Regions from separate parts of the Peribacillus phoenicis genome, predicted to be linked through region 2. Evidence: riboswitches for the same ligand, from Rfam matches in the RefSeq annotation. Region 2 holds a riboswitch; each other region holds the start of a gene.
The links. A riboswitch is a leader RNA that binds a small molecule or an ion and turns the genes downstream of it on or off. The one in region 2 is predicted to bind cobalamin.

Region 1 (7,496 bases), 420 kb from region 2:
CATAGGCCATTACTTTACCGCCAAAGATGGTATTGTGATGATTTGTATCCGGTGGAAAAACAAGGTCGGTTAAAAAAGTCCGGGACTGCTGTATTGGATGGGCAACGTTCTTTTCAATCATTTGCCTGTTGTTTTTGCTAAAAGGTTTTCACGGACGATTTTTGCTGCTTCGACCATGTTTTTCAAGGAAGCGACGGTTTCCGGGATACCCCTTGTTTTCAGTCCGCAGTCGGGATTGATCCAAAACTGGTCTTTATCCAATACCTTGATCCCACGTTCAATCATATCTACCATTTCTTCCACTGCCGGCACACGCGGGCTATGAATATCATACACACCCAGACCAATGCCTTTTTCATACGTTTTTTCCTCGAATGCGGAAGCAAGCTCCCCATGGCTACGGGATGTTTCGATGGAAATTACATCGGCATCCAGGGAGGAGATGACATCCATGAAACTGTTGAAGTCGCAATAGCACATATGCGTATGAATTTGGGTTGTATCCTCCACGCTTGATGTGGATATCAAGAACGAATTCACAGCCCAGTTCAAATACTCGTCGCGATCGCTTCTTTTCAATGGCAGACCTTCTCTAAGTGCAGGCTCATCAACCTGAATCATTTTGATTCCAGCGGATTCCAATGCAATGACTTCTTTTTCCAAAGCGAGCGCCAGCTGATAGCAAACATTCTCCCTGGAAATATCATCACGAACAAATGACCAGTTCAAAATCGTAACAGGACCTGTAAGCATTCCCTTTACCGTCTTCTTCGTCAGTGATTGTGCATATACACTTTCTCTGACTGTCATCGGTTCGATGAAATGGATGTCGCCGTAGATGACTGGTGGTTTCACACAGCGGGATCCATAGGATTGTACCCAACCCTTTTCTAAAAAGACGAATCCGCCTAACTTATGGCCGAAGTATTCAACCATATCCGTCCGTTCGAATTCCCCGTGAACAAGGACATCCAAACCGATTTCTTCTTGGATTTCAATCCATCTGCCAATTTCTTCGTTAACGAATATTTCATATTGCGAAGCGGTCCATTCTCCTCTTTTGAATTTCCCGCGTGCTTGTTTAACTTCAAATGTTTGCGGAAAGCTGCCGATCGTAGTCGAAGGGAGAAAAGGCAATTTGAAAAATTCCTGTTGTTTTTGGTAACGTTCCTTAAATGGAAGCTGACGGGCGGCGGTCCTGGTTTTAACCTTTTCGACATTGGCTTGTACAGTTCCGTGATTCCGGGCATTTGAACTTGCTAAAGTTTGAAGCGTGAATTTATTGGCATCGACTTTTTCGGCAATTGCTTCAAAGCCTTGATTATTCCCTTTGACCAAGAGTGTGATTTCCTCAAGTTTCTCATCAGCGAAAGCGAGTGCCTCTTTCGCTTCTTTTGAAAGGGCGGTTTCATTACGAACTGTCACCGGGACATGAAGCAGGGAACAAGAGGGCTGAAGCCAGATTTGGTCTTCGGCTACAATTGTCTTAAGAGTCTCGATCAATTGGATTTTTTTCGATAAATCAGAAAGCCAAATGTTTTTTCCGTCAATCACACCTGCAGCAAGCACTTTGTCCTTCGGGAAGCCGAATGCTTCCAGGTTGCTTAGATTCCTCCCTTTGTCATGTACAAAATCAAGACCGATTCCTTGGACTTGTAATTCGATGACTTCTTGGTAATGTTCCACGGCATCAAAGTATGTTTGTAGCATGATGTTCAGGTTTGGTGCTGCTTCATTCAGTTTTTCATAGAGGTAAGTAACAGTTTGCATATCTTCTTTGGAAATCGATGAAACAAGTGAAGGCTCGTCCATTTGAACCCACTTCACGCCTTCTTGCTCCAACTCCCGCAGGATTTGCGTGTATAGGGGAAGCAGGCTCAGGATGATGCCAGGGATATCTTGTTTTTTGAAGCCTTTGGAAAGGGAGATGAAAGTATAAGGACCGATCAATACGGGCTTCGTTTCAATCCCTAGGTTTTCCTTGGCTTCCCGATATGCTGCAAGTGGTTTGTTTTCTGTTAACGTCAGCTGTGGCACCTTTAATTCAGGGACAATATAGTGATAGTTCGTATTGAACCATTTCGTCATTTCGGAAGCTACTTCATCATTGTTTCCGCGAGCCATTGAATAATAAACGGAAAGGGGGACGCTTCCGCTTTCATAGGCTGAATAACGTTCAGGAACAAGACCGAACATGACGGACATATCGAGCATTTGATCATAGCAAGTGAAGTCGTTGACAGGAATGATATCAATGCCTCGCTTCTTCTGTTTTTGTAAGTTGCCTAAACGGATGGCTTTTAGCTGTGCCGTAAATTCTGCTTCATCGATTTTACCGGACCAGTAAGACTCCAATGTACGTTTCCATTCACGATTTTCCCCGATTCGAGGGTAACCCAAACTACTGCTTTTCAATATTCCCATCCTCCTATATTCATTTAATTGAGCAATAAAAAAAGCATTCCTAACCGTCAAAAGAGATGGTTAGAAATGCTTAAAATAAAGAGGCATGCAAAATGCCCCTTAAAATTATAAGGTCCCTAACACCTCCCTATCTCCCGTAGGTTAAAACAGTGTTGTCGAAATAGGCAGGTCTCCTGACTTAGGGATTAACATTAGCGACGGGCCTTCCCGATCTGTGGATCAGTGGCATATTGGATGGCGCTAACACTCCCATTACAGTGGCGGGACCGTGCCGGAATTACACCGGACTTCCCTTTTAATCCTAATTTAAAATTAGGAACCTATTTCCACATATGAAATTTGACAAAACCTGCCTTGATAACTGTTTGCAGGCTAAAAATTTATAAAATAAAAACTATTATAAAAATTTAGACAATCTTAACATATCCGACCAAAAGGGTCAACATGAAAAAAAGATTCAGGAAAAGTATGCGGCTATTAGGTGTGTAGGTGATAAGGGTCTGTTCCTAAAAAAGAATATATTGTTTGGACAGGGAGTATGTATAGAGGAAGTGGCGTTTTGAAATGGGGCGTGGGGGATGACTTTCTACATCTTGATTGCAGGAATCATTTTTTGCATGGTGATGAGCATTCGTACGTTATTTCTTGTTGAGTCGGGAGGAAAGAAGTTTTCTCTGGAGGATATGCTGTGGCTAGGCAATTTATATGCGACGATATTAGTTGGATTTGCACTGATTTATTTATTATACGAACTTCAGAATCATTCGGTGATTCTTGATATGGGCAATCGATTGGATGGCACTTTCTATGAACAGTTGAAGACTTCTTTTTATTTTAGTGCGATGACGATGTTTTCTGTAGGGTATGGAGATATAGCCCCGATTGGCATGGGGAGGATGATAGCTACGATTCAGGCTTTCATCGGTTATACACTGCCGGCAGCGTTCGTGATCCGGACGGTGATTGATTTGGAGCACAAAGATAGGAAGGATAAATGAAAGTTGTGTTTCTTTCGATTATTGGGTACTCTTACCATAATGAAAGAAATGGAGGGTTCAATATGACAGTTAAAATTGGAGAAAAAGCACCTGATTTCAAGCTCCCTGCAAACAATGGTGAAATGGTGTCCCTATCGGATTTTAAGGGGAAATATATTGTTTTATATTTTTATCCAAAAGACATGACGCCAGGCTGCACGACGGAGGCCTGTGATTTCCGGGACCATAATGAGCAATTTGAGGAAATGAACGCTGTCATCATTGGAATCAGCCCAGACCCAGCTGCACGTCATGAAAAATTCATCGAAAAACATGGATTGCCTTTTCTGCTGCTGGCTGATGAAAATCATGAAGCGGCTGAATCATTTGATGTGTGGCAATTGAAAAAGAACTTCGGCAAGGAGTATATGGGCATTGAACGTTCAACTTTCCTGATTGATAAGTCTGGTAAGGTAGTCAAAGAATGGCGTAAAGTAAAAGTCAAAGGCCACGTCGAAGAAGCTCTTGAAACTCTTCGTGACCTCGAAAAATAAGGGACAGGCAGATGAAGGATGAGCGAATAACGAAGCTTGCAGCCAGGCTGATTCATCATTCGATACAATTACAGCCAAAAGAGAGAATCCTCATACGGGGTCATATCAACACGAAACCATTATTGAAAGAGCTGATTGATGAAATTTATAGAGTGGGTGCTTACCCATATGTAGAACTCGAAGACGATGAAATAAGCCGCCACCTGTTACAAGGGAATGTAAAGGAACAACTTGACACCTCTTCGCAATGGGCCTTGAAGAAATATAAGGATATCGATGCGGTCATCATCATCACCGGGGAGGAAAACGATGTGGGAATGACCGATGTTCCCATCGAGAGGCACCGTCTTCAAGGGGAGGCTATGAATTCCCCCACTCTTTTCTATGTAAACAACCGACGTTGGGTCTTGCTTAATTATCCCACCAACGCATTAGCGCAAAAAGCCGGCATGACCTTCGACAGGTACGAAGATTTTCTTTTGAATGTATGCAACATGGATTACGGGAAAATGGAGACGGCCTTGAAACCGTTAAAACAATTGATGGAACGAACTGACAATGTCAGGATCGTCTCGCCAGGAACGGATTTGACCTTCTCCATCAAAGGTATGCCGGCCGTCATATGTGCCGGAAAAAAGAATTTACCGGATGGGGAAGTGTTTACGGCACCCATAAAAGATAGTCTCAATGGAAGGATATCCTTCAACACACCAACAACCTATGAAGGATTCACCTTTAGTGACATAGAATTAAACTTGGAAAAGGGAAAAATCATTAAAGCTACTTCCGATCGTGACTCTGAAATGAACCGAATTCTGAATATTGATGAAGGGTCCCGATTTATCGGGGAGTTTGCAATTGGAATCAATCCATACATATTGGAACCTATGGATGATATCCTGTTCGATGAGAAAATAAGCGGGAGTCTGCACTTGGCTCTTGGACTTGCCTATCAAGAAGCGGATAATGGAAACCGATCATCGATTCATTGGGATATGGTTTTGATTCAGCGGCCCGAATATGGGGGTGGTGACATCTTCTTTGACGACGTCCTGATCAGAAGGGATGGCGTTTTCATTTTGCCTGAATTAGATGCATTAAACCCAAATTCCTTAAAATAAAGCCTTTTTTAATAAGGCTAAGGCTTTTGTCCAACTCAAAAAGGGGACACCTGAATATGCTTTATTAAGGGAATACCTCCTCAGAGAAAGTTGCGCGGGACACATAGAGCCCGTGTTTTTTTATGTTAATTAAAAGGGAGAGATAAACATGTTAATACTTTCAACTGTCATTCCGAATGAAGGCATCCAAAAGAAGATGACGGAAGCTTTTCCTGACTTGGGCTTCATTTATCAAAAAGGATGGACGGGTGGGCCGCTTCGTGAAGCGGAAATCTTAATTACATATGGTGAAGACTTAACTGAAGAAATCATTGAAAAAGCTGCGAACTTGAAATGGATCATGGTCATGAGTGCAGGGATGGAATTAATGCCTTTTAAAGCCATAGAGGAACGGGGAATTCTGGTGACCAACGCAAGAGGCATTCATAAAATCCCGATGGCAGAGTATACGATAGGGATGCTTTTGCAATATGAAAAGAAATTGAAACTGCTTATGAAGAATGAAAAGGAAGAATTGTGGGATAGAAAGATTGAAGTAGGGGAATTGAATGGCAAGACGATGCTCGTTATTGGTGTGGGTGCAATTGGAGGGGAAGTGGCTCGTCTTGGGAAAGCCTTTGGGATGACGATGATAGGAGTGAATCGGAGCGGGAAACCAGTGGAATCCATCGATCACCTTTATGCCCTGGATAATTTATTGGAAGCCATACCGGGAGCCGATTATATCGTATCCGTCCTGCCAAGTACGGATGAAACGAAGGGCCTTCTGCAAAAAGAACACTTTGAAGCAATGAAAGAAACTGCAGTATTCGTGAATATTGGCCGCGGCGACCTGATTAATGATGAAATGTTGATCGAAGCGCTGGATGCCGGGGAATTATCTCATGCCATCTTGGATGTATTTGATCCGGAACCTTTAGGAAAAGGGCATCCGTTTTGGAGGATGGAGAATGTTACAGTCACTCCGCATCTTTCAAGTAAAAGCGGAGAATATTTACCAAGAACCTTTGCCATATTCGAAAAAAATATGCGTGAATACCTGAAAGCTGGAAAAGACTTCACCAACGTAATCGACTTATCCAGGGGATACTAAACTCAATGCAAAAATGGGAAAGATTCAATGTGTTCATGAATAAACTTAAAAAGAATGGTTAAGCCATTGAATTATTGACAAATTCAACGCATAAAAGGTACACTATTTATAAACATTATAATTTAAGAATGCATACTTAATGAGAAAAAGAGGTGGATGACGGTGTCTGAAGTTCAGTTAAAAGAAGCGTTGGATTCCTTAAAAGATACCGGTGTAAGAATAACTCCTCAACGCCATGCGATACTTGAGTATTTGATAAGCTCCATGTCCCACCCTACCGCTGATGATATATATAAAGCGCTGGAAGGCAAGTTTCCGAATATGAGTGTGGCAACGGTTTATAACAACCTGCGTGTGTTCCGTGAGGTAGGTTTGGTAAAAGAACTTACGTATGGTGATTCTTCAGCAAGGTTTGATTTTGTGACGACGAATCATTATCATGTAATTTGCCAAACTTGCGGGAAAATTGTGGATTTCGATTATCCTGCATTGGATGAAGTCGAGCATTTCGCAGCACAAGTCACCGGTTTCAATGTTAGTCACCATCGGATGGAAATCTACGGCGACTGTACGGAATGTGCGAAAAAAGAATCGCATTAAAAAAAGTTCCTCCACTTGGTTGGAACTTTTTTTCGTGTTATGAAGAAATGATACAATTGTTAAAGACTTCTGGAATTCAGCTAGCCGAATTCCTTTAGTCATGCAGGCTTTTCCGGTTATATTTTTCGTTGAATTCTTCGCCTTCCAACTTTTTGTCAAGTGTCAATGGTTCTTCACAATGCATGCAAATATCTACACGCCCTAGTATTTTTGTAGGTTTGCTGCAGTTAGGACAGACAACCTGGATCGATTTTGTGGAAAGCATTCCAATCCAAAAATAAACCCCTGTACTTGCGATTATGAATAAAAGGCCCAGCCCCATGAAAATCGTCATGACAACAGGATGCGTTTTGAAGAAAAGCCCAAGGTACATTACGATGAAGCCGATGAAAATCAAACTCAAAGCAAAAGTGCGTATTTTATTGATTTTGCTAGAATATTTAGCCATGGATTGTCCCTCCTAAAATATAACTTTAACTATAACATAAACAATGGATGGAACAAAAAAGAAATAAAGGATACATATTACTTTTGAATTGAGATGGTTTGGGGTAAGGGACATAAGCAGGAATTTGAAGAGTTTTGTCGAAAATCTAAAAAAAAAGGTTTTGGAGGAATTTATGATGGAAGATATCCTTCGCCCGATTTATCAAGAGCGAGCAAGTTTAAAATCTACACTTGGAATCTTGTTAGTAGAAAAAAGGGATGATAATAGCCCGATTACCGA
Region 2 (7,496 bases):
TCATGACCGCTAACATGGCCGGATAGATTCCGGCACATCCGTTTTGACCGATCGACAAGCCGAAGGATCCGGCAAAGTTGGCAATTCCTTCGGACACGCCTAGTTGTTTCTGTGTTTGGATGTTCAATGGCAGAGCTCCTGCACTTGTTCTTGAAGTGAAGGCAAACGATAATACCGGGAAAGCTTTTCTCAAATATACGATTGGATTCAATCCTGCAAGCATCAGCAATAGCAAATGGATGAGGAACATGACAATCAGGGCGACATAAGAGGCACCTACGAATTTCCCCAATTTCAGGATGGCATCCAAATCACTCGTAGCTACAGTCTTCGTCATGATCGCCAAGATCCCATAAGGTGTTAAACGCAGGATCAATGTTACTACGCGCATGATAATGCTGTGCAATGTATCTACTATTTTAGCAAAAAATTCAGCATGTTCAGGCTGTTTCCTTTTGACCCCTAAATAGGCAATCCCAAGAAATGCAGCAAAAATTACAACGGAAATGGTTGATGTCGGACGTGCACCCGTTAAATCAAGGAACGGATTGGACGGAATCAACTCAAGGATTTGCTGCGGCATCGTTTTATCCTGAATCGTACCGTATGTTTCCGATATTTGATCCCCGCGGCTTAACTCCGCTTCCCCTTGCTCAATTTGTACGGCTTCCAAATTGAATACAGTTGCCGAGGTGATCCCGACAGCTGCTGCAATCGCAGTCGTTCCAAGCAGGATTCCGATGATCAGGACACTGATCTTTCCAATATTGCTAGTCAGTTTCAATCTTGTGAATGCGGATAAGATTGAAATGAAGACAAGCGGCATGACGATCATTTGCAGGAACTTGACATAGCCGGAACCTACAATGTTAAACCAATCGACCGATTTAACGATCGCTTCTGACTGAGGTTCATAGAAATACTGCAAAAGAAGTCCGAATACAATCCCTAAACCAAGTCCAGTAAAGACCCTTTTTGTAAAGGAAATATGCTTCTTATTCATGTAAAATAAAACGCCTAAAAGAACGAGCATTATGGCAAGATTTAAAAACACATAACCAATCATATATATTCCTCCTAATTCCGATTAACCAAATGAGAATAATGAATATCTGAAGACTATGATACATCATCCGTTGATTTTTTACCAGAAGAAAATAATTTATTTTTGACTTTTCAAGTAATTCATGTATGTATCCATATTCATGGACTGAATAAGAAGTCACAAAAAAGAGATATACATGAACCTTTCTCCACTCTGGGATCTAGGGTTCAGTATACCTCTTGTAGGTAAAATTGTTATTTCTTCAAATCAATCACGATATCATCCAATACCAACTCTTTTGGAGCACTACTTGGTTTGGTTGGGAAGGATGACACCTTTTCTTCACCATCTTCCGTTATGGTTGCTTCTCCGTGGTTCTCTGAAGTGAAATTACGTAATGTTACATGTGGTGTCGCAATCAGTTTCGTAGCGTTTGGATCGATTTTTTGAAATGTTTTGCTGAAGTTCAAATTATAAGAATCGATACCGCTTCCTCCGTTACCTTGACCAGCATACACATTTCCTAAGTCATCTCTAATGGACAACTCCACATAGGCTTCATCACATTTGTTTTTGACTGAGTCGGACACTTCTTGATGATAATCAACCACAAAGGACATTGGCGAGATCGATAGTTTTTCGACGGATACTTTTACACCGTGTTGATTCACACTTTTATTGATGACCTTCTCGTTGCTTTCAGTTGCCTTTAGAGAGAAGGCAAAGTCCCAATTTCCTTTTATCTCTTTATCCGTGTCGGTAATACTAATGCTGTTTATATCCCAGTCTACATTTACCTTATCTACTTTAAGATCTTCTAAGTTACTAACCGTTAATAAGCCTACATATTTTTTATCAGCTACTTTTGAAATTCCATCCGATCCTCCTTGGGCTTTCATTTCTTTTATATTCGGGCTGGGAATAAAGAATGATCCGTCACCCAAATCTTCTTCGCTTTCTATAGTATAAGTGATGGTTACCGTTTTTCCGTCATAAATGGCGTCATTTATCGTGAAAGTAAGGCCATTGCTTTCTTCAGTAAGGCCAATTTCGTTAGAGTAGGCCTTATAATCACTATAAAGACCCTTTCCATTATTCTTGATATCATCGGAGAGACCTGAGTTTTCATTACTAAAATAGCTGAAAATATCTCCTATCAAAGGAATGCTTTTAGCAGAAGCGGTAAACGAGAGTCCAATCGTTGCGGTGGATAACCCGAATATAATAGAAGCAGCCAGAACATTCTTTTGCCAGCGTTTCATTTTTTTCTTCTTGCTTATTGATTTTTTTAGGGTTCTTTTGACTTTAGCTTTTTCTAGTTCGCTGACTTCTATTTCCTTAAATTCAGTTTCGTCTATGTCTATATCATTTAATAATTCATAAATATCCTTCATACGACACTGCCTCCTAACTTAAGATTCGTAGCTTTTTGACTTAGCTTCTTTTTTCCCCTATAAATTCGATTATCTATTGATGCTTTGGTCAACCCGAGTTTTATCGAGATATCCTCATTTTTTAAACCAAGAAAGTACTTCATGATAAAAATATCCCGATCTACAGGTTCTAAAAGGTCAATTAACTGAAGCAGTTCTTTTCTGTCTTCCAGTATAATCAGTTCGTCTTCTGCAGATTTTTCTGGATCTACTTCTGTGTAACCTGATGTAAGCTCCATTTTCTTCATGGCTTTTCGGTAATAATCAATCGCTTTAAACTTAGCGATCGCACAAATCCATTTTCTGAAATCAGTTGTATCCCCATGGAACTTTATTGAATTGTTCCAGATTGAAAGAAAAATATCATTGATGCATTCTTCCATGACACCGTCGTTCCTAAGAGGAGAGAGAACCTTATATGTTACCCCCTTGATTAGTGGCAAATAGGTATCCACTATAAATTCCAATGCGTCTTCTTCATGGCGTTGCAACCGCTCGATAAAATTTTTATTCGTAGACTTCATGACATGATTCCCCTTGTTTTTTGTAAAAGCTTTTACACTTTATACAACGTATATAAAAATATTTATTCTCAACTTTTTTGGGGTTTTTATAGAAATTAGTAGATACGGTGGTTCCATTAAAATTTGGAATGATATGGTATAGAGGGTATCAAATTTTGTCAGTATGCGACAGTGTTATCCATATAAACGGTTTTCAATATATATTTATCAGGGAGGATAAGCCCTTGGTTTTCTTGAATGATATATCAGGCCGCATATGCTTAGCGTTTTTTTGAAAGGATGAAAGAATGATGGATATATACATTGAAAGGCTTAATGAACGGGATGCACAAGCGTTATTTGCATTTGAATGCAATAATAGAAGGTTTTTCGAGCAAACAGTTCCAAGCCGGGGAGATGATTATTATAGCTCTGGAACGTTTGGAATCAGGCATAAGGAATTATTAAAAGAGCAAGAAGATGCTATCTCCTCTTTTTATTTGATTAAGGATGGTTCAGGCATAATCGTCGGCAGGATTAATCTTGTGGATATCGACCCTATTAAGGGGACGGCTCATGTCGGTTATAGAATCGGTGAAGCGTTTACGCAAAAAGGGATTGCGAACGAAGCTTTAAAGCTTTTGGTCAATCTGGCGCCGGAATTAAATGTGACTCAAATACATGCCAAAACGACAAGCGACAATATCGCTTCCCAAAAGGTTTTAGTGAAAAACGGTTTTGAACGGATTTCGATTAATGAGGAAATTAGTGCGGATACTGGTCAAAAGCTAACTTTCTACCATTATAGAAAGAATCTATAAATCCATATTCCTCTATTAATAGCCGCATTCCCATTTTTTTAATTGTGAAAAGATGGGGAGTATACTATACTAACGTTGTATTTAATGTTTGGAAAATTTTGCGAAGTTCATATATTTGCCGCTGGGTGCCTTTGTGTGAACAAAGGGTAACAGGGAATCGGGTGCAAATCCCGAGTGGTCGCGCCACTGTAACCAAGGAGTTTTCTTTCAGGATGTCACTTGACTCAGTCAGGGAAGACGAAAGGAAATGTTGATTTGGAAGCCAGGAGACCTACCCAGTGAGCATCACCAATTTTTCCTTCGCTGAGAGGAGAGGTGTTCGAGATTAAGAAAAGGCGGACTTAGGTCCTTCCGTATTTTTTGGCCTATACTCGTAACTCCATTCTTTGTTAAAAGGATTGGGGTTTTTTTGTGTGTTTTTTTGAAGGAGGATATCATCATTGGAAGAGTCATTGGTTAGAAGCTCATTGAAAGAGAATGAGGATATGCTTGACCATTTTGAGAGAAATGCCAAGCGCAGGTTTCGTTTCCTGATATTTTTCTTGCTGTGCATTCTTTTATTATCGATTACATTCGCTGTTACCCTTGGGCCAGTTAAGATGTCAGCAATAACGGTTTGGAAGATCGCCTTAGGGCATCTTCCTTTTATCGGTGATTCTCTGGAGGTGAATTGGAGTATCGCACAAGAGCGGATCATTTGGGATATCCGTCTGCCCCGTGTATTGCTCGGTGCGGTGGTAGGTGCGGGATTATCCGTAGTGGGTGTCGTCATCCAGGCCTTGGTGCGCAATTCACTTGCAGATCCGTATATCCTGGGCATTTCATCTGGTTCTTCTGTTGCGGCAACCCTTGTCATTCTTTTTGGGGCGCTGCCTATATTCGGACAATATGCGTTATCATTCGGTGCATTCCTGGGGGCCATGGCTGCGATGCTTTCCGTTTATTTATTGGCTCAAGTGGGAGGGAGAATTCAAACGACAAGGCTGTTATTGGCGGGTGTAGCCATATCGATGATCATGTCTGCCGTCACTAATTTCATTGTCACTCTTGCACCAAAAGATTCCGGCATCCGTGAAGCGATGTTTTGGATGATGGGTAGCTTAGCGGGTGCAAAATGGGAATACATACCGATTCCAGCGGTTGTGGTGCTTGTGGTTTCATTGTTCCTTATCGTACAATCCCGCTCCCTTAATATCTTATTGATGGGCGAAGAAGTCGCCGCGACGCTCGGAGTCAATATGGAAGCCTTCCGTAAAGTTCTGATCATCATTACGTCCCTTGTTACGGGGACAGTTGTGGCTGTAAGCGGTTCGATTGGGTTCATCGGTCTGGTAGTACCGCATTTAGCCCGGCTATTGGCCGGGACAGACCATAAACGTGTTCTTTCATGCAGCATATTGATTGGCATGATCCTCGTCATTTGGTCAGATGTATGTGCCCGGCTGGTCCTGGCACCTCAAGAACTTCCGATTGGCGTTGTCACCGCACTTTGCGGAGGGCCATTCTTCATTTGGCTTTTGCGGCGAAGTTCATATTCATTTGGAGGTGGGGGCAAGTGAGATTAGCTATTGAAGAAGTATCCTATTCAATTCTGGACACTCCTATCATTGAGGATATAACCCTTCATATAAAAACTGGGCAGTTCGTTGGGCTGATCGGCCCGAATGGGAGCGGGAAATCAACACTATTAAAAAATGCTTCCCGGATTTTGGAGCCGCATACGGGATCTGTTCACCTCGACGGCCGTGACCTTTACCGGCTTTCACAGAAACAAACAGCCCGGGAAATGGCGGTTGTCAGTCAGGAAACATCGCTGACCTTTGACTTTAGTGTACAAGAGATGGTTTGGATGGGAAGGCATCCTCATAAGCGATTATTTCAGGGAGATTCGGAGAAAGATAGACGAATCGTCAATCATGCATTAGCTCGCGTCGAAATGAGTGGATTTGAAGACAGGAGTTTCATGAGCTTGTCGGGTGGTGAGAAACAACGTGTCCTCATAGCACGCGCCCTAGCCCAGGAAGCGAACATCATCATCCTGGATGAACCAACGAATCATTTAGACATCCGGCATCAGCTCCAATTGCTGGACCTTGTTAAAAAGCTGGACGTTACCGTCTTGACGGCCCTGCATGATATAAATTTGGCAGCCATGTATTGTGATCATATATATGTCATCCAAAATGGCAAAGTGATCACATCCGGAACACCAGAAGCTGTATTGACGACAAAAATGATAAGGAAGGTGTTCGGGGTGGAAACGGAAATCGGCATACACCCCATCACGCAAAAGACGCATATCACCTTTTTAGCACATATATAAAAAAAACAATAGATATGAGGGGAAAATATATGACTGGTTACCGAAAGATTTTGTTAAGCATCAGTTTTTTGGCAATGATGATATTGGGCGCTTGCAATAACTCCGAGGAAGCTTCAAAGGACGGAGGCAAACAGAGTGAAAAAAGTGGAAAAGAAACAGTGGTCATCACGAATCTGGATCATGAATTCACCTATGCAGAGGCCCCAAAGCGTGCGGTTTCGCTAAATCAGCATGCGACGGAAATCATGCTTGCATTGGGGTTGCAGGATTCAATGGCAGGTACGGCTTATTTGGATGACGAAATTTTGCCAAAGTATAATGATGCCTATGAAACGGTGGCAGTGCTTTCCAAGGAATACCCTTCAAAAGAAGTTTTCTTTGAAGCAGAGCCGGATTTTGCATATGCTGGCTGGAAAAGCGCCTTTACGGAACAAACATTAGGAACCGTCCAAGAGCTGAAAGAAGCCGGAATCAATACATATATCCAAGAGTCTTCCAATACGTCAACACCGACTATGGAAGATGTGTATAAAGATATTGAGAATATTGGCCGCATCTTTCATGTAGAAAAAAAAGCAGCGGAAGTCATCGGAGAGATGCAACAGGATATAAAAGAAACTACAGCAAAAATCGAAAGTGCAGGCAAGCCCAAAAATGTTTTCGTATATGACAGCGGTGAAGAAGTCCCGAGAACGGCAGCGAAAAATAATTACATGACAGGGATCATTTCCATGGCTGGCGGCCAGAACATTTTTGGCGATACGGAAGGGGGATGGCCTGAGGTCAGTTGGGAAGAAGTCGTCGATCGGAATCCGGATGTCATTGCCATCATTGATTACGGAGATATCCCCATAAAGCAAAAAGAAGCATTCTTATTAAATAAAAGTGAACTGGCGGATGTACCGGCCATTCGAAATAAAGCGATCATTGTGCTTCCTCTTTCAGCGGGCGCGGAAGGGATTCGTGCACCACTAGCCTTACGGACAGTAGCCGAAGGACTCTATCCCGAGAAGTTTTGAACCCGACCAGGCGGATGCTGAACAAATGACCCGAATAATCGACACGAATGAAACGTGTCCTTGTTCGGGTTTTACTATATCCAATTAGAAGGATAATAGGATCGGTTTCTTGAATTATTTGTATGGCAGATCATAGTTCGTAAGAATGAAGATTTCAGGAGAAAGGAGAATGTAATATGATAGAAGGTTTATATGAAGCCCATTTACCAGTCAAGAACCTGGCCATCTCAATGGATTTTTATAAGAAAATAGGCTTAAAACTAGCTTGGAGGGATGAAGATACTGCCTTCTTTTGGATAGAGGAAAACAAAAGCTGGGTCGGCTTATGGGAAGGGAAAGAATATCAAACTCC
Region 3 (7,496 bases), 3.1 Mb from region 2:
TGCATCGTAATCCGGCAATGTACGTAAATCGAATTCATTCATTCGAAATAGTCCAGCTTCAGGTATAAGGGAAGCGAGGGCTTCAGCAAGCGCTTTTGTATTGCCGCCGGCAGAATGATAGACAATGGCAACTTTACAGCTCATCGAACCCATTGCTGGCATTTACTTGACTGTATGTCCTTGATTTCTGTTCAAAGAAATCGGTTTTGGTAAGTCCGATGGATTCATCATCGAACGTTTTGATCCATGGCATCGGGTTCTCGCCATACTCTTTATACAAATTTTCAAGGCCTAGCATACGTAACCGTTTGTTGGCGATATATTCGATGTACTCATTGAATTCTTCCAAATCAAGATCGGCTTTGGTTTGGATATCTTCGAGCATATATTCAGACCATTCCTTTTCGAGTTCGACTGCTTTTTCAATCGTTGTATAGATGAACTTCGTGTTTTCTTCATTATTTAACTCAGGATATTCATACATCAAGATTTGAATGAGCATTCCAATGAAATCGAAATGGACCATTTCATCGCGGTGAATATAGGATATCATCGTAGCGGAACCGGTCATTAGATTTTGGCGACCTAAATTATAATAAAAGGCGAAAGCCAGATAGAAATAAATCCCTTCAAGGTTCGTTGAATGGATCAATGCCTCGAATAAATGCTGTGGGCTGGGATCGTCCACGAACGTTTGATAAGCATCAACGATCGGTTGGTTACGCTTAATCACTTCAGGATGTTCTTTGATGCGGTCGAAAAGCTGTTTTTGCTTGCCTACCGGAATCAAGGAAGCAAGGATATAGGAATAAGATTCATTATGGATCGATTCCTGCTGGGCCATGTTGGCCAGGATAGCTTTTGCCGCCGGATCTTTGATGTACCGAAGGATTTCTACTAATGTGGGCGTTTGAAGACTGTCCATTCCAGCAATCATCGTAAGGATATCGAGAAAAGCATCCTGGATATCTTCGTCCAATTCGCCCCACTGCTTTTTATCTTGAATCATGTTCACGCTCGAAGGCTTCCAAAAGTTATTGATGAGCTGTGTATAGGTATCATAGAATTTTTCATACTGAATATCGTTCCAAAGGAGGAAGCCTGAAGCTTCTCCTTTGAAAACACCGGTTGCCTTGGTTGGATGCGTCGGTTCAAGCATCCGAATTTTTTTGATATGATTGGTCATTCGTGAAAACTCCTTTAAGAATAGATTACTGGGTCATGATTGTCATTAACTTGAACAGCTTTCGCAGGCATTGTCATATTCGGAAGAAGTCGAACGAACATAATACGTTGATTTCAACCCGCTTTCCCATGCAGTTAAATGGATATCCAACAGGACCTTCGCTTTGATTGTATTGTGTACATACAGATTAAAGCTGATTGCTTGGTCAATATGGCGTTGTCGGGCTGCATTTTGCCTGATGCTTTCCAGTTGGTCCAAATTGAATCGCGTCTTTTTATAATATTCATACGTATTTGGCGTCAAGCCTGGTGCGGTCACCTTGAATTTGAAGTTTTTCTTTTCTTCGTAAAATTCAATTTCATACAAAGGGTCGATGCCATCCGTGGAATTACCGATTTTGGCTGTCGATGAATTGGGGGCAATCGCCATTAAATATCCATTACGGGTCCCGTGTTCCTGCACGTCTGCTTTTAAATCCATCCATTTTTGATCTGTATAGTCACGCAGTTCGAAATAGTCCCCTGTATGCCAATCAGATCCTTCAAAATATGGGTATGATCCTTTTTCCTTGGCCAATTCGTTGGATGCCTTGATTGTTAAGTAAGCGATCTTTTCGTATAAAGCATCGGCATATTGAACAGCCTCATCGGATTCCCAATAAATATTCTGTGTGGCAAGTAAATGATGCCATCCAAACGTTCCTAAACCAATTGCCCGGTAACGTTTGTTCGAGATGGATGCTTGTTTGACAGGAAGATTATTCACATCAATGACATTGTCCAGCATACGGATCTGAATGGGAATCAATCTTTCCAAAACATCGCTGCCCACCGCTCGTGGCAAGTTAATGGATGAAAGGTTGCAGACAACGAAATCGCCGCTTTTACGAACCACAACAACATCTCCATCTTCTGTTTCATATTCATCCGTGATCGTCGAAGGGCTTAGGTTTTGGGCAATCTCCGTACAAAGGTTAGAACAATAAATCATACCTTTATGTTTATTGGGATTCTTCCGATTAACTTCATCGCGGTAGAACATATACGGTACGCCTTCTTCTAATTGAGAAATCATGATGCTTTTCATGATGTCCATCGCATTGATTTTTTCAAAGCTATAGTTTGGAAGCGTGCCATTTTCTGCGGCCTCGACAGCAAGTGCATAATGATTCCTGAAGCTTCCTTCGCCTTTCTTCTCGTCATAAAGATCTTCAAGTGAAAATCCAAGGATTTGCTTAACGGTATGCGGATCAAAAAGATACCATTCTTTTCTGTCGCGTACAGCCTCCATGAATAAATCCGGTATGCATACGCCTGTAAAAATATCATGGGCTTTTAATCTGTCATCCCCGTTTTGTGTCTTCAAATCGAGGAAGCTCATGATATCTTTATGCCAGGCATCCAAGTAAATCGCGATGGCACCTTTACGTTGACCCAATTGATCGACACTTACAGCTGTCTGGTTGAATAGTCGAATCCAGGGCGTCGTGCCGGAACTGTTTCCAGAGAAACCCCGGATATCAGAACCAAGCGAGCGAACCTTACCAACGTAAAGGCCGACACCGCCGCCGAATTTAGATACTTTTGCTGCATCGTAGTTTGATAGATAGATGCCATCAATCGAATCTTCAATTGCGTCGATAAAGCAAGAGCTTAACTGTCCATGTGTTTTACCTGCATTGGAGAGTGTAGGAGTCGCAACGGTCATATAAAGGTTGGACATGGCCCAGTATGCTTCTTTTATAAGTTGCAGGCGGTGCTCCGTTTTTTCCATTCGCATGATTTCCATCGCAATGATCATGAAACGTTCTTGTGGCAATTCGTAGACCTTGTCCTTTTTTGGGCGGGCCAGATAGCGGTCGTTCAATAAGTAGATGCCTATGTAAGAGAATAATTTATCTTTTTCCGGGTCGATCACCGAACCCAATTCCTCAATTTCCGCTTTTGTATATGAAGATAGCAGTTCTGGTTTATAAATTGGATAACGCTGACCTTCCGAAAGCTGGGAGAGTTCTGTGATCAGCTCATAGAATGGGCCATAACTCTTGCCTTCATAACCTCGATTGGCTTGTGCATCCCTATACATTGTATTCAACAGTTCTGCTGCAGCAACGAATGTCCAATCCGGAGCATCGATATCCACACCTTCAAGAGCGAGCTGAATCAGTTTTTTTGATGCCTGTTCTTCGGTTGAGTCACTTTTGCGATCAAGCCATTTTGTAAAACGCTTTTTGAACTTTTCCATATCGAGACGGCCTTCGAATTCCTTCGATAACATCTCAAGCTGGATGGATTTCGTTTCTGTGTCATTTTCACTTATGGTAGAGTTATATGTTTGAGTCATTAATAATCCTCCTTGTTAACTTCCGCTAAAATAAAAAAACCGCCCAAAGAATTGAGCGGATCAAACGATAGAATAAAAGAGCCATGAAAAAATAGCCGTTATACTATCGTTTCATCATCTCAATCCCCGAAGAATAAGAAACGTGAAAAATTCAAGGCAGGTCTCCTGACTCATGATCATCCTACTTTGAGTCCTTCCCGTATAGAGAGCTATACAGTGGGTTTCTCATTTCGTCACATTTACAGTTGCGGGGACAGTTCCGGGTTTACACCGGATTCCCTTTTCAGCCATCACTGGCACCTTGGATTACAAAAAATTCTATATATAGTTATTGGTATTGTTTATGTAATCAATATCTAGTATTTCTGCTTATATTATCGTAAGCCATATACGATGATAATTCAACTAATATATTTGAAAAAAACCAACCCTTATCTATTGACAAAGTGATGGCAGAGGGTGAAGTAATGAAAGATTTTATTGGGGAATGGATAATTCAAGCGCTGATTTTACTGGATTTTGTGTTAAAATAAAGTGTCTAGTAAAGGTGGCTCTCCCTTATTGCGGTGAGGGGATTCGCGGAAAAATATTTATGAAAAAGGGGATAAAATCTTGGAAAAAGTATTAGTTTTTGGACATAAAAACCCGGATACAGACACAATCTGTTCAGCAATCGCTTATGCAGATCTGAAAAAGCAGTTAGGTATCAATGCTGAACCAGTTCGTCTGGGTGAAGTGAATGGTGAAACTCAATATGCATTGGACCAATTCAAATTCGAAGCTCCCCGTCTTGTGGAAAAAGTTGCAGGGGAAGCTGATGGAGTAATTTTGGTCGATCATAACGAACGCCAGCAAAGTGCTGAAGATATTGACCAAGTCCGTGTGTTGGAAGTTATCGACCATCACCGTATCGCTAACTTCGAAACGAGCGATCCTTTATATTACCGTGCGGAACCAGTTGGCTGTACGGCAACCATTTTAAATAAAATTTATAAAGAAAACGGCATTGAAGTTCCTAAAGCGATCGCAGGTCTTATGCTGTCTGCCATCATTTCCGATTCTTTATTGTTCAAATCACCTACATGCACGGAGCAAGACGTTGCAGCAGCTATGGAATTGGCTGCCATTGCGGGAGTCGACGCTGAAACATATGGCTTGGAAATGTTGAAGGCGGGAGCTGACTTGAGCGACAAAACGATTGCTCAGCTTATCACTCTTGATGCAAAGGAATTCTCCATGGGAATGGCTAAAGTGGAGATAGCACAGGTAAATGCTGTTGATCCGAACGAAGTCCTTGCTAAGCAAGCTGAATTGGAAGCGGCGATTGAAGCGGTAATCGCTGTGAAGGAATTGGACTTATTCCTATTCGTCGTAACGGATATCTTGACTAATGATTCTGTTGCCTTGGCTCTTGGTAAAGCAGCTTATGCAGTGGAAAAAGCATACGACGTGTCATTAAACAACAACATCGCCGTCTTAGAAGGCGTTGTATCGCGTAAAAAACAAATCGTGCCGGTCTTAACGGACGTATTCAGCAAGTAATAAAGGAAAAGGGATGATCATTAAAAATTTGGGCATCCTTTCTCTGTACATGCAAAAAAAAGACTCAACCATCCATTAAGGGTGTTTGAGTCTTTTTTCTTAATTCAAGGCTTCCTTTTCTTTTTCATAGGCGATGACAATCAATTCTTTATTGGCTTCCTCGCCAAGTTTGCTTTCAAAGCTTTTCAGTTCATTCAATAAATCCGGTGACAGATTTGCTGCTGTATAATCCTGCTCGGGTGTCATGCTTTTCGCTCCTTTCAAAAGGAAATGATTCATGTTATCTATTTTGTCGGTTTGAAAAGTTTCTATTCAGCAGAATGTTACTTCTTCAAGATATTTTACTTTCTGAGGTGGCGAGTTTTTCAAGCAATGACGAACTTTCTTCATCGAGCCCTTGGACTTGGACAGGAATTCCCAGAAGCTGATATTTAAGGATAACCGTATCAACAGCACCGACTGCTGAAGCATCCCAAATTTTGGAATGGTTGAAGTCGATGACGATTGCATCAGCTTTTTCCTTGAAGTCGAACTTCGAAACAAAGTCTTGGACAGAAGCAAAAAATATTTGTCCGCTGATACGATAAGTGATTTTCTTAGCCTGGATGTCTTCCGTTTTCTCTACTGCCACTTTAGAAATCTTAGCCGAGAAGAAAATCATGCTCAAAAGCACTCCGGCAAATACCCCTTTTGATAAGTCATGTGTATAAAGGACAATGAGGACCGTCACGATCATTACGGCTGCATCCGACTTAGGAGCTTTAGTGAGCCTCTTTAGGGAAGACCAGTCAAATGTCCCGATTGAAACCATGATCATGACTGCGACAAGTGCAGCCATCGGTATTTTAATAAGTACATCATTCAATACCACGATTAATACCATAAGGAATGCGCCCGCTACAAATGTCGAGAGCCGGCCCCTTCCACCCGATTTAATGTTGATACCGGATTGGCCGATCATCGCACATCCTGCCATGCCACCAAAACATCCGGCGATGATATTCGAAATCCCCTGGCCTTTGGCTTCCTTATTTTTATTACTGTCCGTGTCAGTCATCTCATCGACAATTTGAGCTGTCAATAACGATTCAAGCAGCCCAACAAACGCAAGGGCAATGGAATAAGGGAAAATGATCGCCAAAGTTTCGAAGGTCAAAGGGGTGTCTGGAAGCATGAACATCGGAAGCGCTTCGGTCAATTGCCCCATATCCCCAACCGTCCGCACCGTAGCCCCCGTGGTAACTGCAACGATCGTCATGAATATGATGGCGACAAGTGGTGAAGGTATGACTTTCGTGATCTTCGGAAAAAGATAAATGATAGCTAATGAAACGGCTGTCATGACATACATGATCCATGTTTCGCCCACGAAATGGGTGAGCTGTGCCGTGAAAATCAAGATGGCTAAAGAATTCACAAAACCAGTCATGACCGGCTTCGGAATGAACTTCATTAATTTCCCGATTTTTAAGACCCCTAGTAAAATTTGCAGCAAACCAGTCAATATTGTTGCAGCAAGTAAATAGTTCAAGCCATGATCTTTAACAAGGTCGACCATGACGAGTGCCATTGCGCCAGTGGCAGCCGATATCATTCCCGGCCTCCCGCCGACGAAAGAGATGACAATGGCAATGCAGAATGAGGCATATAGACCAACCATTGGGTCAACGCCAGCAATGATCGAAAAGGCAATCGCCTCCGGAATCAATGCCAAGGCAACGACAATTCCCGATAGAACATCTCCTCTAACGTTGCCGAACCATTCCTGTTTGTATGCAGATGTATTCAAAGAAACACTCCTTCTTTCTTTTATATATGTGTGTTGAATTCTTTTTTAAATGCACTAAATTATAGCATGAGCCGTTCTTTCTATCTATATGGATAATATAAACGACAAGTCGTGGGTCATTCATTTCTTATCAAATGGGGGTAAAATGCTTTAAGAGAGAAGAATTGGTTAAAAAGGTGCTTGAGTTATCATGTGAGGGAAGTCGATTATCATATGAAGGTAGGCGGTACCACTAGTAAGCTGGATCATTTATTATGTCTGCATACAGGTTCATGTAATAATGTCAGTCGAAATGGATTTCCGAAAAAATGGCTTGGCCATTTTTGACATAATGGGCTTCTACACGCTTTTATAAAATTCCCTTTAAGGAATATGGAGTAAAACAGTAGGGATCTATTTCATAACTAATCGCTTTGCATTCTAGACATGGGTTTTAGAAGGTAGTGAAACGAGATAGAATCTAATGATTACTTATAAATCTCATGATGATTTATATCAATCGAGCCAGTTATAGGGCTGACCGTACATTTACTATTCATATAATGAAAAAAGATAGTGCTTTAACTGTGTCAGTATAATTGGGCATGAGGTAAGAGAGTTTTTTACCGGAACTATATCTTCCTTCTTTTCATACAA
Region 4 (7,496 bases), 1.1 Mb from region 2:
CTCGGTCGCAGTAACTATGCTGTGGATGAAAGCCTCTTCTGCCAAATGTCCATTTACGAATATCCATGTATTTATCGTTCCCGGAGCGGAACTCCAAGAATGCCGGTCAGCTAAAGAAGCGTCGATGGCATTTCCTACACCAGCCGTCACGATAATGAAAACAGAGAAATCTTCCGCTCTTAAAAGCTTGAAAGCAACCGTATCGAGAAAGACAGCTGTCATCATCCCTACCGTCTCCTGAGGTTCAAAACCATGAGTTTTTAAATACTCGGCCATTTCAACATGATGATCCTCGCAGTCATAGCCATGATGTACGTGCCTATTCACAAAATATTTATGCCAGCCCGTCCCCGAACCAGTCACTCCGGAAGACATCGTTCTAAGCGGGATCGGAGAATCCAATTGAATCATCTCAGGTCCGACTGTCAGATAAGATTCATCAATTTCCCATGTAATAGTATCATGGCCATGCTTTTCCGGAACGATGAACATCTGCGGTTTCGGAAGGGCGGGATGTGGATGTTTTTCGATCGTCGTATGATATACACCCTGAATCCGTTCCTGTTGGAGCACTTCATTCGGCACATCAACAACCTGAATTTTCCCCTTCTCAAGCAACATCAGCCGATCACAATATAACCCAGCCAAATTCAGGTCATGGAAAATTGAAATAACGGTCAAATTCTGCTCTTTTGCCATTTTCCTCATTAAATCAAGAAGGTCTTTTTGATAGGAAAGATCCAAGTGATTCGTAGGTTCATCCAAAAAAAGGATTTCAGGCTCTTGGGCAAGTGCCTGTGCCAGCAGGACCCGCTGCCTCTCCCCTCCTGATAATCGTTCAAAATGCAGATCCTGGAAATCGGCTACGCCCGTTTGTTCCATAACCCGTTGGACAATCGCTTCATCTTCTGCGGACCAACTATGGAACCAACCTGATTGATGGGCATATCGCCCAAGTGAGACCGTCTCTTTTACTGTATAGGAGAAAGCTAATGAGGAATGTTGAGGGAGCACAGCAATGACCTGTGCAAGTTGTTTTGACGAATAATCCTTCAAATCCCTACCTCTTATCCGTACGCTTCCGCCCTTATAATCGAGCACCCCGCTAAGCATTCCTAAGAGCGTCGTTTTTCCGCTGCCATTAGGACCAAGAATCCCGAATAATTCTCCTTTATGTACATCAAAAGAGACAGAGTCCAAAACAGCTTTGTTGTCATATCCACCTGTTAACCCTTTAACTTCAAGCATCCGTTTTTACCCTTCTCTCCGTCTCTTTAATAAAATCAGCGCAAATGCAGGTGCCCCGATAAGTGAGGTGATCACCCCGATCGGCAGTTCCGATGGGGCAATGACCGTCCGTGCTACAAAGTCAGCCAAAATTAGAAATCCGCTTCCTATCAACAATGACAGCGGAAGCAAATGTTTATGGTCAGGTCCCCATATCTTTCGGACAAAATGAGGAATGACCAATCCTACAAAGCCAATCGCCCCTGAAACGGCAACCGCTGCCCCTGTCAATGTCGAACCGGCTATCAAGATCCACATTTTCCGCCGCTTAACATTCACACCTAAGTGTTTTGCCCGGTCTTCCCCAAAAGTCATCGCATTCAATTCACTTGTATTCATGATCAAGATAAACGAACCAAGAATAAAAAACGGCAAAATGATTGCAATATAATTCCATCCGCGCATTGAAACGCTTCCCATCAACCAGCCGATGATTTGTCTTAATTCATCACCCGTCAGCGCAATCATCAATGAAATGAATGCACTTAAAAACGAGCTGAAAATGATTCCCGTTAAAATGATCGTTTCCACTTTCATCGATCGATCCATTTTTTTTGCAAAAGTCAATACGCAGAGCATCGTGAGCACTGAGCATAAGATGCTCAGTGCCGGAAGAGTGTATAAACCGATGAACGGCAGTGATATATTCAAGAATATTGTCAATACGGCGCCGACCGATGCTCCTGATGAAATACCTAATGTGTAAGGATCAGCGAGCGGGTTCCGGAGCAGCCCCTGAAATGCCGCACCCGCAATCGCAAGCGATGCCCCGACCAAACCCGCAAGCAACACACGCGGCAAGCGGATGTTCATCACGATATTCGTCAGCATCACATCCGGATCAGCAGAAATCGGCAAATGAAAGATCTCCTTGCCGATTATTTGTAAAAGTACGGGAATCGGTACTGACACCGAACCAAAGGAAATGCCTATCGTCATTGCGAATAACAAAATTAACAACGCAATCAAATAAGCAAACGTCCATTTAGTTGTTAAATTGGTTCGGATAGACTGATTTGGCAAGTTCCTCTACTCCCTCTATCAAGCGTGGACCGGAACGGGTCACCAAGTCAGAATGGACATCAAAGACTTTGCCATTCTTAACAGCATTTACGTCTTGCCATCCTTTTCGGCCCTTCACTTCACTTACTGAATCTTTCGTATAATAACCATAAGTTGTAATGATGACATCAGGATTTGCAGCAATCATCGACTCTTCATCAATTTTTGCCCAACCGTCCAAATCAGCAGCAGCATTATCCGCTGAAATAATATTAAGCATCTCATTCATGAAAGTATTTTTTCCCGGTGTGTATATTTCCGGTGAAGGCGAAACCTCCACTAAAACTGTCTTCCTATCCTCTTCCTTTACGGATTTGGCTTTTTCCTCGATATCCTTGAGCTTCGTTTTCATATCCGCAACGATTTCGTTTGCCTTGTCATGTTCACCCGTTGCCTGTCCAATCATTTCAATAGACTCATAGACTTGGTCAAAGCTTTGTGCATCATTGACTACGAGGACATCTATTCCAGCATCCTTAAGCTGTTGTAAACCCTCATTCGAATTATGGGCACTTGATGCATGCGCAAGAACAAGGTCAGGCTTCATGGAGACAATCAGCTCCGTGTTCATTTCCATTCCGCCAACTTTCTCAATTTCCTTCGTTTCTTCCGGGTAATTATCATTATCGGAAACACCAATGACCTTTTTACCCAAACCAAGTGCAAAGACCACTTCCGTATTACTTGGTATTAACGAAACGATTTTCTTCGGTTTTTGTTCTATCGTTACTTTTTCCCCAGTTGCATCTTTAATCGTAATCGGGAAAGCTTCGTGTTGAGCATGATTCGTTTGCTGCTTTTCTTTTCCTTCATCAGTAGTGTCACTGCAGCCGACCATCATGCCTGCAACAAGCAACATCAACAGTATCAGACCAAAAATTTTCTTCATTTTCATTCCCCACAATCTTTTTATTTAATTTCTTTCCACCTCATAATCTTGGAAGATGCCCCCAAAACAAAAAGCACCTCCCGTTAAACGGAAGGTGCTTGTATGGCAACAATATCATTACGGACTTCTTATGGTCTGCCACACACCTTCCCATCCGCGTAGGTTACAGGTGTACGAATTTTGGCAGGTCTCCTGGCTCATGGTCATCGTCAACGGCACCTTCCCATATCTCATACAGTGGTACACAGCCGTCAGCTCCCATATACAGTGGCGGGACCGCGCTGGCATTTCACCAGCTTCCCTTTTAAGTCATTACGACACCAAATCGTTCATATGTATATAATTTTCACTGCCTTCATTATACACCATGTAAGAATCGATTATTAAATGATTTTTCTGAACAGGTTCGAAATGCCCCTGCCACCTTCAATGATTTGAAGCATTTTCAATCAGTGACGCAAACCCATCGACTGATAACCCGGGTGAAATCCGAACTCGATGCAGGGCATGCATCCCTTGTTCCCTTGAAGCTCCCCCAGGTTCGGTAGTGACTGCCATCTTGTATCCAGCTTCCTCTGACAGCCTGAGAGTCTCTTCGTTATACCGGCCAACCGGATAGGAAAGCACTGTCGTGTCCTGGTCGAGAATACGGTCGAATAGCTCCTTCGACTGGACCATTTCAGCTTCTTGCTGCTCTGCCGTCATGCGGTTCAGCTCCAAATGGTTGATAGTATGGCTTTCGATCGAAATCCCATTCCTGCTCATCTCCATCATTTGATTTTCAGTCAGGTGATGACCTTTATCAATGGACTTCCCGATCATGAAGACAGTTGCTTTCATATCATTTTCTTTTATTATCGGAAAAGCCTCCGTGAAGTTATCTGTATAGCCATCATCAAAAGTAAGCCAGACGCACTTCTCACTTGGCATCCGATTCTCGGTTAATACGAGGAATGCTTCTTCAGGGGATAATGTATAGTAGCCATTCTCCCGAAGCCAAGCCATCTGAGACCGGAATTCCTCCCTTGGAACCCGAAGGCGATTACCTTCAGAAATGCTGTGATACATCAAGATTGGAAGCTGGACGTCGGACTCGACCGTTATCCAGTCTTCCGTATCGATTTTGCCCTCCAATTCCTGCCCTTCCGCATTCTCCGCCGCTTCGGCGACTTCAATTTCATCTTCCGCAATCGGTGCAGCAGTCTTTGTGCCTATACCTTCTAAAATCCCTTGTGAGCATCCAGGTAAAATCAAAATCCCCAGCAATGCCGCCATCCATAAAACTCTATATTTTCCCACTATCATTCTCCTAATTTTTTATAGTGAAATAGTACCAGAAAACTAGCGATTAATAAAGTATTCCATTAAATGAAAAAAAGGGAAAGACAAGAGTAAGGATTTTTTTTCATAAGTATGTGCTATTAGCTTGAAAAGTTTGCCTATAAGAAATATAATAAATAAGTCGTCGACTTTTTTATATGTCCCAGTAGCTCAGCAGGATAGAGCGACAGCCTCCTAAGCTGTAGGTCGTAGGTTCGATTCCTATCTGGGACGCTAATTATAAACCCCTGTTACAAGCGGTCCTTCCGCGGAGTAACAGGGGGTTTTTTCTGTTGGTTAAGAACAATTGATTTTTTGATGGAGAAAACGCAGATCTCAAAGCTAAATTATTTCATCAAGCCATATAGATATAAAAAATCTGATTGCAAACTATGCATAAAGGTTGGAAATATTGGCGAACAAGAATACAAACTGTTTGATAGTAAAAAGCGTTGTATTTATTACGTCAATATATACCTGAAAAAAATAATGGATTTCTGGATATAATCATGTCTTTTTTTGAAATATATGTTTTAACCTGTCCAATCCGGGTATACAAATACTGTAAGACATTCTCACCAAAGGAGATGATAGTGCATGATGAGTACAATCAGAAGCCAATGGAACAAAGAGAATGACGCAGCGGTTTTTAGTCCCGGTGATCAGCGTTAGAGTCAATTGAAGAGTTGGATGATAATCAAACATGGGAATTACTAGTCTTCTCATCCAAAGGAGGAAGATACGATCATGAGTATTTACAGCCTATGGAATCCAGAGAATGATGAAGCAATTTTCAGTCCGGGTGATCAGAAGCCATTCAGTACGCTCATACGAGTAGATTCGGATAAACACACACACACTGACAAAACACTTGAATATGAATTACATGGCACCGTACTGAATGAAATTTAGTCGAAGCAGGAATATACCGAAAAAGGATGGAGCGATTGCTCCATCCTTTTTCTTTTATTTATCGAATTTCAGTTTCGCCAAGGCATCTGCCAATGCAGTATTAATCGGCTCTTCTTTATTTTGCTTTTTCATATAATTGGATACTTCATTTTTGGATACTTTTTGATTTTTATTTTGCCCTCTTCGTTTATTGTAAGAAGATAGTTTTTCGTGAAAACCGCATTTACAGGTGAATGTCTGTGCTTCTCCTTGACCGCGCATTTCCATCTTTTTATGACATTGCGGGCATCTGGCATTTGTTACACGTGAAACACTTTTTTTGTGGCCGCAATCACGATCTTGACAGACGAGCATTTTTCCCTTTTTACTATTCACTTCTAGCATCAGCTTGCCGCAATCAGGACATTTCGTTCCTGACGGGGACGAATATGGAATATCTCCTACTTTAAGATTTATTCAAATATAGAAACTACAATTTCTCCTAAAAAAGTTAAATGAAATTTCACGCTTAAAAAAAGAAGTTTAAATTCTCAAACAAGCAATGTCTATTATGTCCTCTAAAATAGGAGTGTATGGGGCAATTTCCTCCTTGAAATTATGTTATATTAGACGGTAAATAGTTAGTAAGGGAGTTTGAACAAATGTCAAAAAGTGTGGTAATTGCTGAGAAGCCTTCAGTTGCACGTGATATCGCAAATGTATTGAAGTGCAATAAAAAAGGCAATGGGTTTTTAGAAGGCGATAAATACATCGTTACGTGGGCATTAGGACATTTAGTTACACTAGCAGATCCAGAGGCATACGATATTAAATATAAAACCTGGAAACTGGAAGACCTTCCTATGCTTCCTGAACACATGAAGTTAGTTGTCATGAAACAAACAGGAAAGCAATTTAATACTGTTAAAACACAATTAAATCGCAGTGATGTAAATGAAGTAATTGTGGCTACTGATGCAGGGAGAGAAGGAGAATTAGTTGCACGTTGGATTATTGATAAAGCAAAAGTTCATAAGCCTATCAAACGACTCTGGATTTCTTCTGTAACAGATAAAGCTATTAAAGATGGATTCAATAACTTAAAGCCTGGTAAAGCTTATGAAGACTTGTATACTTCTGCAGTAGCACGTTCGGAAGCGGATTGGTATATCGGCTTGAATGCAACTCGTGCCTTAACGACAAAATTTAATGCACAATTAAACTGTGGACGTGTTCAAACACCAACAGTTGCAATGGTTGCAGCACGCGAAGAGGAAATTGCGAATTTCAAACCGCAAACCTATTATGGAATCGAAGCCCAAACGGATGGACTCAAGTTAACGTGGCAAGATGAAAATGGAAATAGTCGCAGCTTTAATAAAGAAAAGACCGACGCAATCGTGAAATCACTTGGAAGTAAAGATGCGACTGTTGTTACCATTGACCGCAAAGCAAAGAAAACATTCGCACCTGGTCTATATGATTTAACAGAGTTACAACGTGATGGGAATAAACTCTTTGGCTATTCTGCTAAAGAAACATTGAACATTATGCAAAAATTGTACGAGCAACACAAAGTCTTGACTTATCCCCGTACAGATTCACGTTATTTATCATCCGATATCGTTAGTACGCTTCCGGAGCGTTTAAAAGCATGTGCCATAGGTGAATATCGTCCTCTTGCAAATAAAGTGTTAAGTAAACCTATTAAAGTGTCAAAAGGATTTGTGGATGATAGTAAAGTGAGTGATCACCATGCCATTATTCCAACTGAAGGTTACGTAAATATTTCATCCTTCACTGACAAAGAACGCAAAATCTACGACCTTGTCGTGAAACGTTTCTTAGCTGTTTTATTCCCTGCATTTGAATATGAGCAATTAACAGTGCAAACGAAAATCGGGGATCAAAAATTTATCGCTAAAGGAAAAACAGTGATTCATTCTGGCTGGAAAGAAGTTTATGCAAACCATTTTGATGATGAAGAATCAGATGATGTAAAAGAGCAGTTATTACCTCGTATTGAAAAAGACGATGTATTAAAGAC

Region 1: linked by a shared signal. The riboswitch ahead of metE (5-methyltetrahydropteroyltriglutamate--homocysteine S-methyltransferase) and the one ahead of ABC374_RS19105 (FecCD family ABC transporter permease) in region 2 are both predicted to bind cobalamin.
Region 3: linked by a shared signal. The riboswitch ahead of ABC374_RS03900 (ribonucleoside-diphosphate reductase subunit alpha) and the one ahead of ABC374_RS19105 (FecCD family ABC transporter permease) in region 2 are both predicted to bind cobalamin.
Region 4: linked by a shared signal. The riboswitch ahead of ABC374_RS24965 (ABC transporter substrate-binding protein) and the one ahead of ABC374_RS19105 (FecCD family ABC transporter permease) in region 2 are both predicted to bind cobalamin.

Annotation. Positions count from the first base shown of each region.
Region 1 is NZ_JBDFMF010000001.1:4,314,311-4,321,806, reverse strand. Features, by position in the region: gene ABC374_RS21250 (acyl-CoA thioesterase) at 1-121, opposite strand, end outside; gene metE (5-methyltetrahydropteroyltriglutamate--homocysteine S-methyltransferase) at 118-2,424, opposite strand; cobalamin riboswitch at 2,571-2,763, opposite strand; gene ABC374_RS21240 (potassium channel family protein) at 3,003-3,422, shown strand; gene bcp (thioredoxin-dependent thiol peroxidase) at 3,485-3,955, shown strand; gene ABC374_RS21230 (aminopeptidase) at 3,967-5,076, shown strand; gene ABC374_RS21225 (D-2-hydroxyacid dehydrogenase) at 5,225-6,169, shown strand; gene perR (peroxide-responsive transcriptional repressor PerR) at 6,326-6,769, shown strand; gene ABC374_RS21215 (YgzB family protein) at 6,864-7,217, opposite strand; gene ABC374_RS21210 (nucleotidyltransferase-like protein) at 7,393-7,496, shown strand, end outside.
Region 2 is NZ_JBDFMF010000001.1:3,892,283-3,899,778, reverse strand. Features, by position in the region: gene ABC374_RS19125 (L-cystine transporter) at 1-1,066, opposite strand, end outside; gene ABC374_RS19120 (DUF4179 domain-containing protein) at 1,300-2,439, opposite strand; gene ABC374_RS19115 (sigma-70 family RNA polymerase sigma factor) at 2,436-3,002, opposite strand; gene ABC374_RS19110 (GNAT family N-acetyltransferase) at 3,293-3,802, shown strand; cobalamin riboswitch at 3,909-4,095, shown strand; gene ABC374_RS19105 (FecCD family ABC transporter permease) at 4,288-5,361, shown strand; gene ABC374_RS19100 (heme ABC transporter ATP-binding protein) at 5,358-6,125, shown strand; gene ABC374_RS19095 (ABC transporter substrate-binding protein) at 6,155-7,144, shown strand; gene ABC374_RS19090 (VOC family protein) at 7,321-7,496, shown strand, end outside.
Region 3 is NZ_JBDFMF010000001.1:775,549-783,044, forward strand. Features, by position in the region: gene ABC374_RS03890 (flavodoxin domain-containing protein) at 1-162, opposite strand, end outside; gene ABC374_RS03895 (ribonucleotide-diphosphate reductase subunit beta) at 134-1,186, opposite strand; gene ABC374_RS03900 (ribonucleoside-diphosphate reductase subunit alpha) at 1,232-3,529, opposite strand; cobalamin riboswitch at 3,668-3,848, opposite strand; gene ABC374_RS03905 (manganese-dependent inorganic pyrophosphatase) at 4,142-5,071, shown strand; gene ABC374_RS03910 (hypothetical protein) at 5,171-5,317, opposite strand; gene ABC374_RS03915 (SulP family inorganic anion transporter) at 5,403-6,860, opposite strand.
Region 4 is NZ_JBDFMF010000001.1:5,030,147-5,037,642, forward strand. Features, by position in the region: gene ABC374_RS24955 (heme ABC transporter ATP-binding protein) at 1-1,248, opposite strand, end outside; gene ABC374_RS24960 (FecCD family ABC transporter permease) at 1,255-2,310, opposite strand; gene ABC374_RS24965 (ABC transporter substrate-binding protein) at 2,273-3,238, opposite strand; cobalamin riboswitch at 3,404-3,578, opposite strand; gene ABC374_RS24970 (polysaccharide deacetylase family protein) at 3,665-4,543, opposite strand; tRNA gene ABC374_RS24975 (tRNA-Arg) at 4,719-4,792, shown strand; gene ABC374_RS24980 (hypothetical protein) at 5,306-5,470, shown strand; partial or broken gene ABC374_RS24985 (DNA topoisomerase III) at 5,525-5,887, opposite strand; gene ABC374_RS24990 (DNA topoisomerase III) at 6,112-7,496, shown strand, end outside.